Regions from separate parts of the Streptomyces sp. NPDC018610 genome, predicted to be linked through region 2. Evidence: riboswitches for the same ligand, from Rfam matches in the RefSeq annotation. Region 2 holds a riboswitch; the other holds the start of a gene.
What was found. Region 2 has a riboswitch for ZMP and ZTP ahead of ACH5A8_RS24215 (bifunctional 5,10-methylenetetrahydrofolate dehydrogenase/5,10-methenyltetrahydrofolate cyclohydrolase). Riboswitches for the same ligand answer to the same signal wherever they lie in the genome.
Positions count from the first base shown of each region.

Region 1: linked by a shared signal. The riboswitch ahead of ACH5A8_RS18905 (glycine hydroxymethyltransferase) and the one ahead of ACH5A8_RS24215 (bifunctional 5,10-methylenetetrahydrofolate dehydrogenase/5,10-methenyltetrahydrofolate cyclohydrolase) in region 2 are both predicted to bind ZMP and ZTP.

Region 1 covers NZ_JBISAL010000007.1:68,609-71,915, forward strand. Annotated here, with positions in the region: gene ACH5A8_RS18905 (glycine hydroxymethyltransferase) at 1-1,339, opposite strand, end outside; ZMP/ZTP riboswitch at 1,373-1,463, opposite strand; gene ACH5A8_RS18910 (glutathionylspermidine synthase family protein) at 1,713-2,897, opposite strand; gene ACH5A8_RS18915 (hypothetical protein) at 2,905-3,264, opposite strand.
Region 2 covers NZ_JBISAL010000009.1:337,435-340,741, reverse strand. Annotated here, with positions in the region: gene ACH5A8_RS24230 (S-(hydroxymethyl)mycothiol dehydrogenase) at 1-976, opposite strand, end outside; gene ACH5A8_RS24225 (hypothetical protein) at 1,175-1,354, shown strand; gene ACH5A8_RS24220 (hypothetical protein) at 1,342-1,569, shown strand; ZMP/ZTP riboswitch at 1,629-1,713, shown strand; gene ACH5A8_RS24215 (bifunctional 5,10-methylenetetrahydrofolate dehydrogenase/5,10-methenyltetrahydrofolate cyclohydrolase) at 1,734-2,582, shown strand; gene ACH5A8_RS24210 (glycosyltransferase) at 2,851-3,307, shown strand, end outside.

The DNA.
Region 1 (3,307 bases), on a different contig from region 2:
AAGGCGCGCCCTTGCTGGTGGTGCCGGGCTCGGTGGTGGTCAGCACGCGGTCGATGAGGCCGGCCACCTCGTCCATCTCGGCGGTGCCGAGACCCCGGGTGGTCAGCGCGGGCGTGCCGACCCGGATGCCGGAGGTGTACCAGGCGCCGTTGGGGTCGGCCGGGATCGCGTTGCGGTTGGTGACGATGCCGGAGTCCAGCAGCGCGGCCTCGGCCTGGCGGCCGGTGAGGCCGTAGGAGGAGGCGACGTCGATGAGGTTGAGGTGGTTGTCCGTGCCGCCGGTGACCAGGGTGGCGCCCCGGCGGGTCAGGCCCTCGGCCAGGGCGCGGGCGTTGTCCACGATCCGCCGGGCGTAGTCCTGGAAGGCGGGCTGCCGGGCCTCGGCGAGGGCGACGGCCTTGGCGGCCATGACGTGCGGGAGCGGACCGCCGAGCACCATCGGGCAGCCGCGGTCGACCTGGTCCTTGAGGGAGTCGTCGCACAGGACCATGCCGCCGCGCGGGCCGCGCAGCGACTTGTGGGTGGTGGTGGTGACGATCTGGGCGTGCGGGACCGGGTCGAAGTCGCCGGTGAGGACCTTGCCGGCGACCAGGCCCGCGAAGTGGGCCATGTCGACCATGAGCGTGGCGCCGACCTCGTCGGCGATCTCGCGCATGATCCGGAAGTTCACCAGGCGGGGGTAGGCCGAGTAGCCCGCCACGATGATCAGCGGCTTGAACTCGCGGGCCTGGGCGCGCAGCGCGTCGTAGTCGATCAGGCCGGTGGCCGGGTCGGTGCCGTAGGAACGCTGGTCGAACATCTTGCCGGAGATGTTCGGGCGGAAGCCGTGGGTGAGGTGACCGCCGGCGTCCAGGGACATGCCCAGCATGCGCTGGTTGCCGAAGGCCTGGCGCAGCTCCGCCCAGTCCGCCTCGGACAGGTCGTTGATCTGGCGGACGCCGGTCTTCTGGAGGAAGGGGGCCTCGACCCGGTCGGCGAGGACCGCCCAGAAGGCGACGAGGTTGGCGTCGATGCCGGAGTGCGGCTGGACGTAGGCGTGGCGGGCGCCGAAGAGCTCCTTGGCGTGCTCGGCGGCGAGCGACTCGACGGTGTCGACGTTGCGGCAGCCGGCGTAGAAGCGGCGGCCGACGGTGCCCTCGGCGTACTTGTCGCTGAACCAGTTGCCCATCGCGAGCAGCGTGGCCGGAGAGGCGTAGTTCTCCGAGGCGATCAGCTTGAGCATCTCGCGCTGGTCGGCGACCTCCTGGCCGATGGCGTCGGCGACGCGCGGCTCCACGGCGCGGATCACGTCGAGGGCGGCGCGGAAGGCGGTGGACTCGGTGGAGAGGGGCGCGGACATGGCAGGGACCTCCGGACGTGCGTTCGGCGTTCACGGTACGGCCCAGGCGCACGGCACTAGTTTCCCGCTCAGGCCGCTCCCCGATGGTCCATCCCATCCCAGCGCGCCAGTCACGGCCTGCCCGCCAGCCTACCGGGCGGTGCACGGCGGACGGCGCGGCGTCCACCATACGAGCGCGTGGCGGGTCGTCCCTGTGCTGTCGATCGGGGTGTCGCCGGTCGGGCGGGGCGGCCTCGGCGACCGCCCACCGGCCGGCCCCGGTGGGCGGAGTCGTACGCCGCCGGGCCGTCGCCCGGCCGGTGCCGTGTTCCGGAGGATCGCGGTGTCACAGGATCACGGTTGCAGAGGGTCACGGTCTTGGAGGGTCACGGTTTCAGAGGATCACGTGCGGGACGAAGCGCGCGTACTCGTCGGTGATCAGGCCGGCCGACTCGCGGATGCCGAGGCCCGCCGGCTCGTCCTCCACGACCCAGGCGCCGAGGACGACGTGGTTGCCGTCGAAGGCGGGCAGCGGGGCGAGGGCCTGGTAGCAGCAGGGTTCGTCGCGCGGGACGGGCGCGGATCCCGGTTCGTGCACGGTCACGCCCGCGCCTTCCCGGCCGAGCAGCGGTTTGGCGACGTAGCCGGGGCCGGCCGCCAGGTCGCGCGGACCGTCCAGGTGGGCGGGCAGCAGGTTGGGGTGGCCGGGGTACAGCTCCCAGAGGATCGCCAGCAGCGCCTTGTTGCTGAGCAGCATCTTCCAGGCGGGTTCGATCCACAGGGTGGAGCCGGTGCCGCCGCCGTTGTCGAGGGTGTCCAGGACGTGGCCGGCGAAGCGGTCGGTGGTCAGCCACTCCCAGGGGTAGAGCTTGAAGATCGCCCGGATGAACTGGAGGCCGTTGTCGACGAACCGGCCGGAGAGCGGGTCCCAGCCGATCTCCTCCATGGATGTCCAGTCGGTGTCCAGCCCCGCCTGCTCGGCGGTCTCCTTGAGGTAGGCGACCGTCATCAGGTCCTCGCCGAGCTCGTCGTCGGCGGAGTGCGCGAAGTGCAGCGGGCTGCCCGGCGGCAGGAGGCCGGCCTGCTTGCCCCAGGCGGCGACCAGGCGTTCGTGCAGGGAGTTCCACTGGTCGGCGCCCGGGAAGCGGTCCTGCATCCAGAACCACTGGGGCGAGGCCGCCTCGACGAGGGAGGTCGGGGTGTCGGCGTTGTACTCCAGCATCCTGGCCGGTCCCGTGCCGTCGTAGCGCAGATCGAACCGGCCGTAGACGGTGGGGAGTTCGGCACGCCGGTGCCATGCCTCGGCGACGGCCGCGGCGACGCGCGGGTCGGTGATGCCGAGGTCGGCGAACCTGCCGGTGGCGACGATGTGGTCGGCCGCCGCCAGGCACATCTGGTGCAGTTCCTCGACGGTCTCCTCCAGCGCCTCGACCTCGGGGAGCGAGAAGACGTAGTACGCGCTCTCGTCCCAGTAGGGCCGCAGGGAGTCGTCGGGGTGCCGGGTGAGGGGATAGATGAGCCCCTGGGACTCGACGGTCCGCTGCCAGTCGGGGCGGGGCGTGATCGTACGGCGTTCCATCGCGGCGTCAGCCGCCGGACTTGCCGTGGCCGCTGCCGAAGCCTCCCCGGTCCACGCCGCCGTGGCCGCCGGACCCGCCGGATCCGCTGGAGCTCTTGTGCGGCTTGGTGAGGGAACCGCCGTCGATCCAGCCGCTCTTCTTCTTGCCGCCGTAGTACCAGACGCCGTTGACGGAGGTCTTGGTCGTGCCGGTGCTCTTGCAGTACTTGTCGGAGACGACCTTGTAGCCCTTGGTGAGGTTGTAGCTGTTGCGGTCGACGCACCGCTTGTCCGGGTCGGAGGAACAGGCGGTGAGCGCCGCCGCGAGCAGTCCCATGCCACCGAGTACGACCGTGGCCGACCGAAGTTGTCGCCGCGCGTCCGCCATATCCGCTTCTCCCCGTCGTGATCGACCGCCGGCCGCCTGGATG
Region 2 (3,307 bases):
GGCCCTGGAGGTGGAGGTCGATGAGCATCGGGAAGTCGCGGGAGGGCAGGCAGTCTCCGTACCAGCTGGACTTGAGGGAGCCGCCGCGGCCGAAGACGTCCAGCAGCGGCAGTTCGAGCCGCATCTCCGGCGTCGGCACGCCGACCAGGACGACCGTGCCGGCCAGGTCGCGGGCGTAGAAGGCCTGTCGGTACGTCTCCGGGCGGCCGACCGCCTCGATGACGACGTCGGCGCCGAAGCCGCCGGTCAGTTCGCGGATCGCCTCGACGGGGTCGGTGTCCTTGGAGTTGACGGTGTGGGTGGCGCCCATGGTGCGGGCGGTCTCCAGTTTGCGGTCGTCGATGTCGACGGCGATGACCTTGGCCGCGCCCGCCAGGTGGGCACCGGCGATCGCGGCGTCCCCGACGCCGCCGCAGCCGATGACGGCGACCGAGTCGCCGCGGCCCACGCCGCCGGTGTTGATCGCGGCGCCGATGCCGGCCATCACACCGCAGCCGAGCAGTCCGGCCACGGCCGGGGAGACGGCCGGGTCGACCTTGGTGCACTGGCCGGCCGCGACGAGCGTCTTCTCGGCGAACGCGCCGATGCCGAGCGCCGGGGACAGCTCGGTGCCGTCGGTGAGGGTCATCCTCTGCTTCGCGTTGTGGGTGTCGAAGCAGTACCAGGGGCGGCCGCGCAGACAGGCGCGGCATGTGCCGCACACCGCACGCCAGTTGAGGATCACGAAGTCGCCGGGCGCGACGTCGGTGACGCCGTCGCCGACCGACTCCACGACGCCGGCCGCCTCGTGGCCGAGGAGGAAGGGGAACTCGTCGTTGATGCCGCCCTGCTTGTAGTGCAGGTCGGTGTGGCAGACGCCGCAGGCCTGGACCCGCACCACGGCCTCGCCGGGCCCGGGGTCCGGCACGACGATCGTCTCGACCCGTACGGGTTCGTTCTTCCCGGGTGCGATCACGCCGCGCACTTCCTGCGCCATGATGGTGGTCCCTTCCGTCGACCGGTGTTCGTCCCCTCGACCCTACGCGCCGGTGATCGCTGACGGCACGAGACCCGGCCGAGGTCGCCCTCCCGCGCCCGCGGCCGGGCTTGCCGAGCCCGGCGGGGCGGAGGACGCTCGAAGTGAGGCCCGTCGCGGCCGCTCCCGTCCGGGCCGCGGCCCTCGCCGGAGGTCACCATGGCAAGCCACGCATCCGACACCTTGCGCCGCGGTGTCGAGGAGCACACGGCGTCCACCCTGGGCTCGCTCCACACCGACGACGCTCAGGTGCGCGTCGTGGACCGCGACGCCCGGCCGACCCGGTCCGAGGTCCCGCGGGGGCGGGACGAGACCATGATCCAGGCATGGGACGCATAGGGAGGCGGACCGCGCGATTCCAGGTCAGCTCCCGGCTGACCTGGTCCTTCTCGGCCCACGTGGGCCTGGGCCGGTCCCGCTCGATCGTTCCGGGGCCGTCCCGGCCGGTCCCGGCGGCCGGCCGGTCGGTGACCGCCGTGCTGGTCCGATCGCTGCTGCGGGCGGCCCGGCCCCGCCTCGCAGCCCGGTGCGCGCGGCGCGCCCGCCGCCGCTGAGCCGTGCCGACGCCCGCCGAGAACCCGGGGGCCCGCTCCGGCGGGCAGGCCTTAAGCTGGGGCGGGACCGTGACTGGCGCTGAGGTGGAGCACCACCGGGGAGCGGTCCACACCGAGTCACAGCCGCGCGCCTGGGCGATCCGTCGAACGCTCAGGAGTGGACCATGTCCCAGGCACGTCTCATGGACGGCACCGCGCTCGCCCGCCGCATCGTGGAGCGGACCGCGCTGCGGGCCGCCGAACTCACCGACCGCACCGGCGCCGCGCCCTGCCTGGCCACGGTGCTGGTCGGCGCGGACCCGGCCTCCGTCACCTATGTGCGCATGAAGCAGAACCGGTGCCGCAAGGCCGGCATCGTCTCCCGCCATGTGGAGCTGCCCGCCGAGACCGGTACCGAGGAACTGGTCGGCACACTGCGCTCGCTCTCGCAGGACCCGGCCGTGCACGGCATCCTGCTGCAGCACCCGGTGGGCGAACACATCGACGAGCGGGCCGCGTTCGAGGCGATCGCGCCCGAGAAGGACGTCGACGGCGTCACCTTCGCCTCCTTCGCGACGATGAGCTTCGGCGGGCCGGGCTTCGTCTCCTGCACGCCCGGCGGCATCCTGCGCCTGCTGGACGCCTACGACGTCGACCTCGCCGGCAAGCGGGCCGTCGTGGTCGGGCGCAGCGCGATCCTGGGCAAGCCGGTGGGCATGCTGCTGCTCGGCCGCGACGCCACGGTGACCTACTGCCACTCGCGGACCCGGGACCTGTCGGCCGTGGTCCGGGAGGCCGACGTCGTGGTCGCCGCCGTGGGCCGGCCGCGGCTCATCAAGGGCGAGGACGTCAAGCCGGGCGCGGTGGTGATCGACGCCGGCTACAACGCGGGCAACGTCGGCGACGTGGACTTCGACTCGGCGGCGGAGCGGGCATCGCTGATCACGCCGGTGCCGGGCGGTGTCGGCCCCATGACCATCGCCACGCTGCTGGAGCAGACCGTGGACGCCGCGGCCCGGCAGCTCGGCGTCTGACCGGCGCGACCGAGCAACGTATTCCATGACGTCCCCGCCGCCGGCACCGTGCCGGGGCCGGCGGCGGGTCCGGTCGCGCGCGGGGCCGCCGCCGCGCGCTCGCCCGCGCACCCGGTGCTTGCGCCCGGAGCGCAGGGTGTCGGCGAGCGGCGACTCCTCGTAGGGTCAGCCGGGCGCCGTGGTGGGGTGACGGCGCCGACATCCCACGGGTCGTTCACGGGCGGCGGGGCGCGCCGCCCGCATACTGGCCGACGTGCGCGTTGCGATCATGACGGCGGGATCCCGGGGTGACGTGGCCCCCTTCACCGGGCTCGGGCACGGCCTGGCCCGTGCGGGCCACGAGGTCACGCTCGTCACCCACGGGTGCTTCGAGCCGCTGGTCGAGGGCTCGGGTCTCGGCTTCCATCCGCTGCCGGTGGACCCACGGGCCGAGCTGGACTCCTCGCGCGGCCGGGGCCTGCACCGCAGCGCCACCAGCGCGGGGAAGATGGTGCGGGCCGTCGGGCTGGCGCGGGCGGCCGTCGCGCGGATGACCGACGACCTGGTCGCGGCGGCCGAGAAGAGCGACGTCCTGCTGCTGTCCGGGTCCCTCGGCCCGGTCGGGCACGCCATCGCCGAGGCGCTGGGCAAGCCCAGCATGGGCACCCACTTGCAACCCCTCTCGCCCACCGGGGAGTTCGCTCCCCCGCTGCTCGGCGGCGGCCAGTGGGGGACGGCGGCGAACC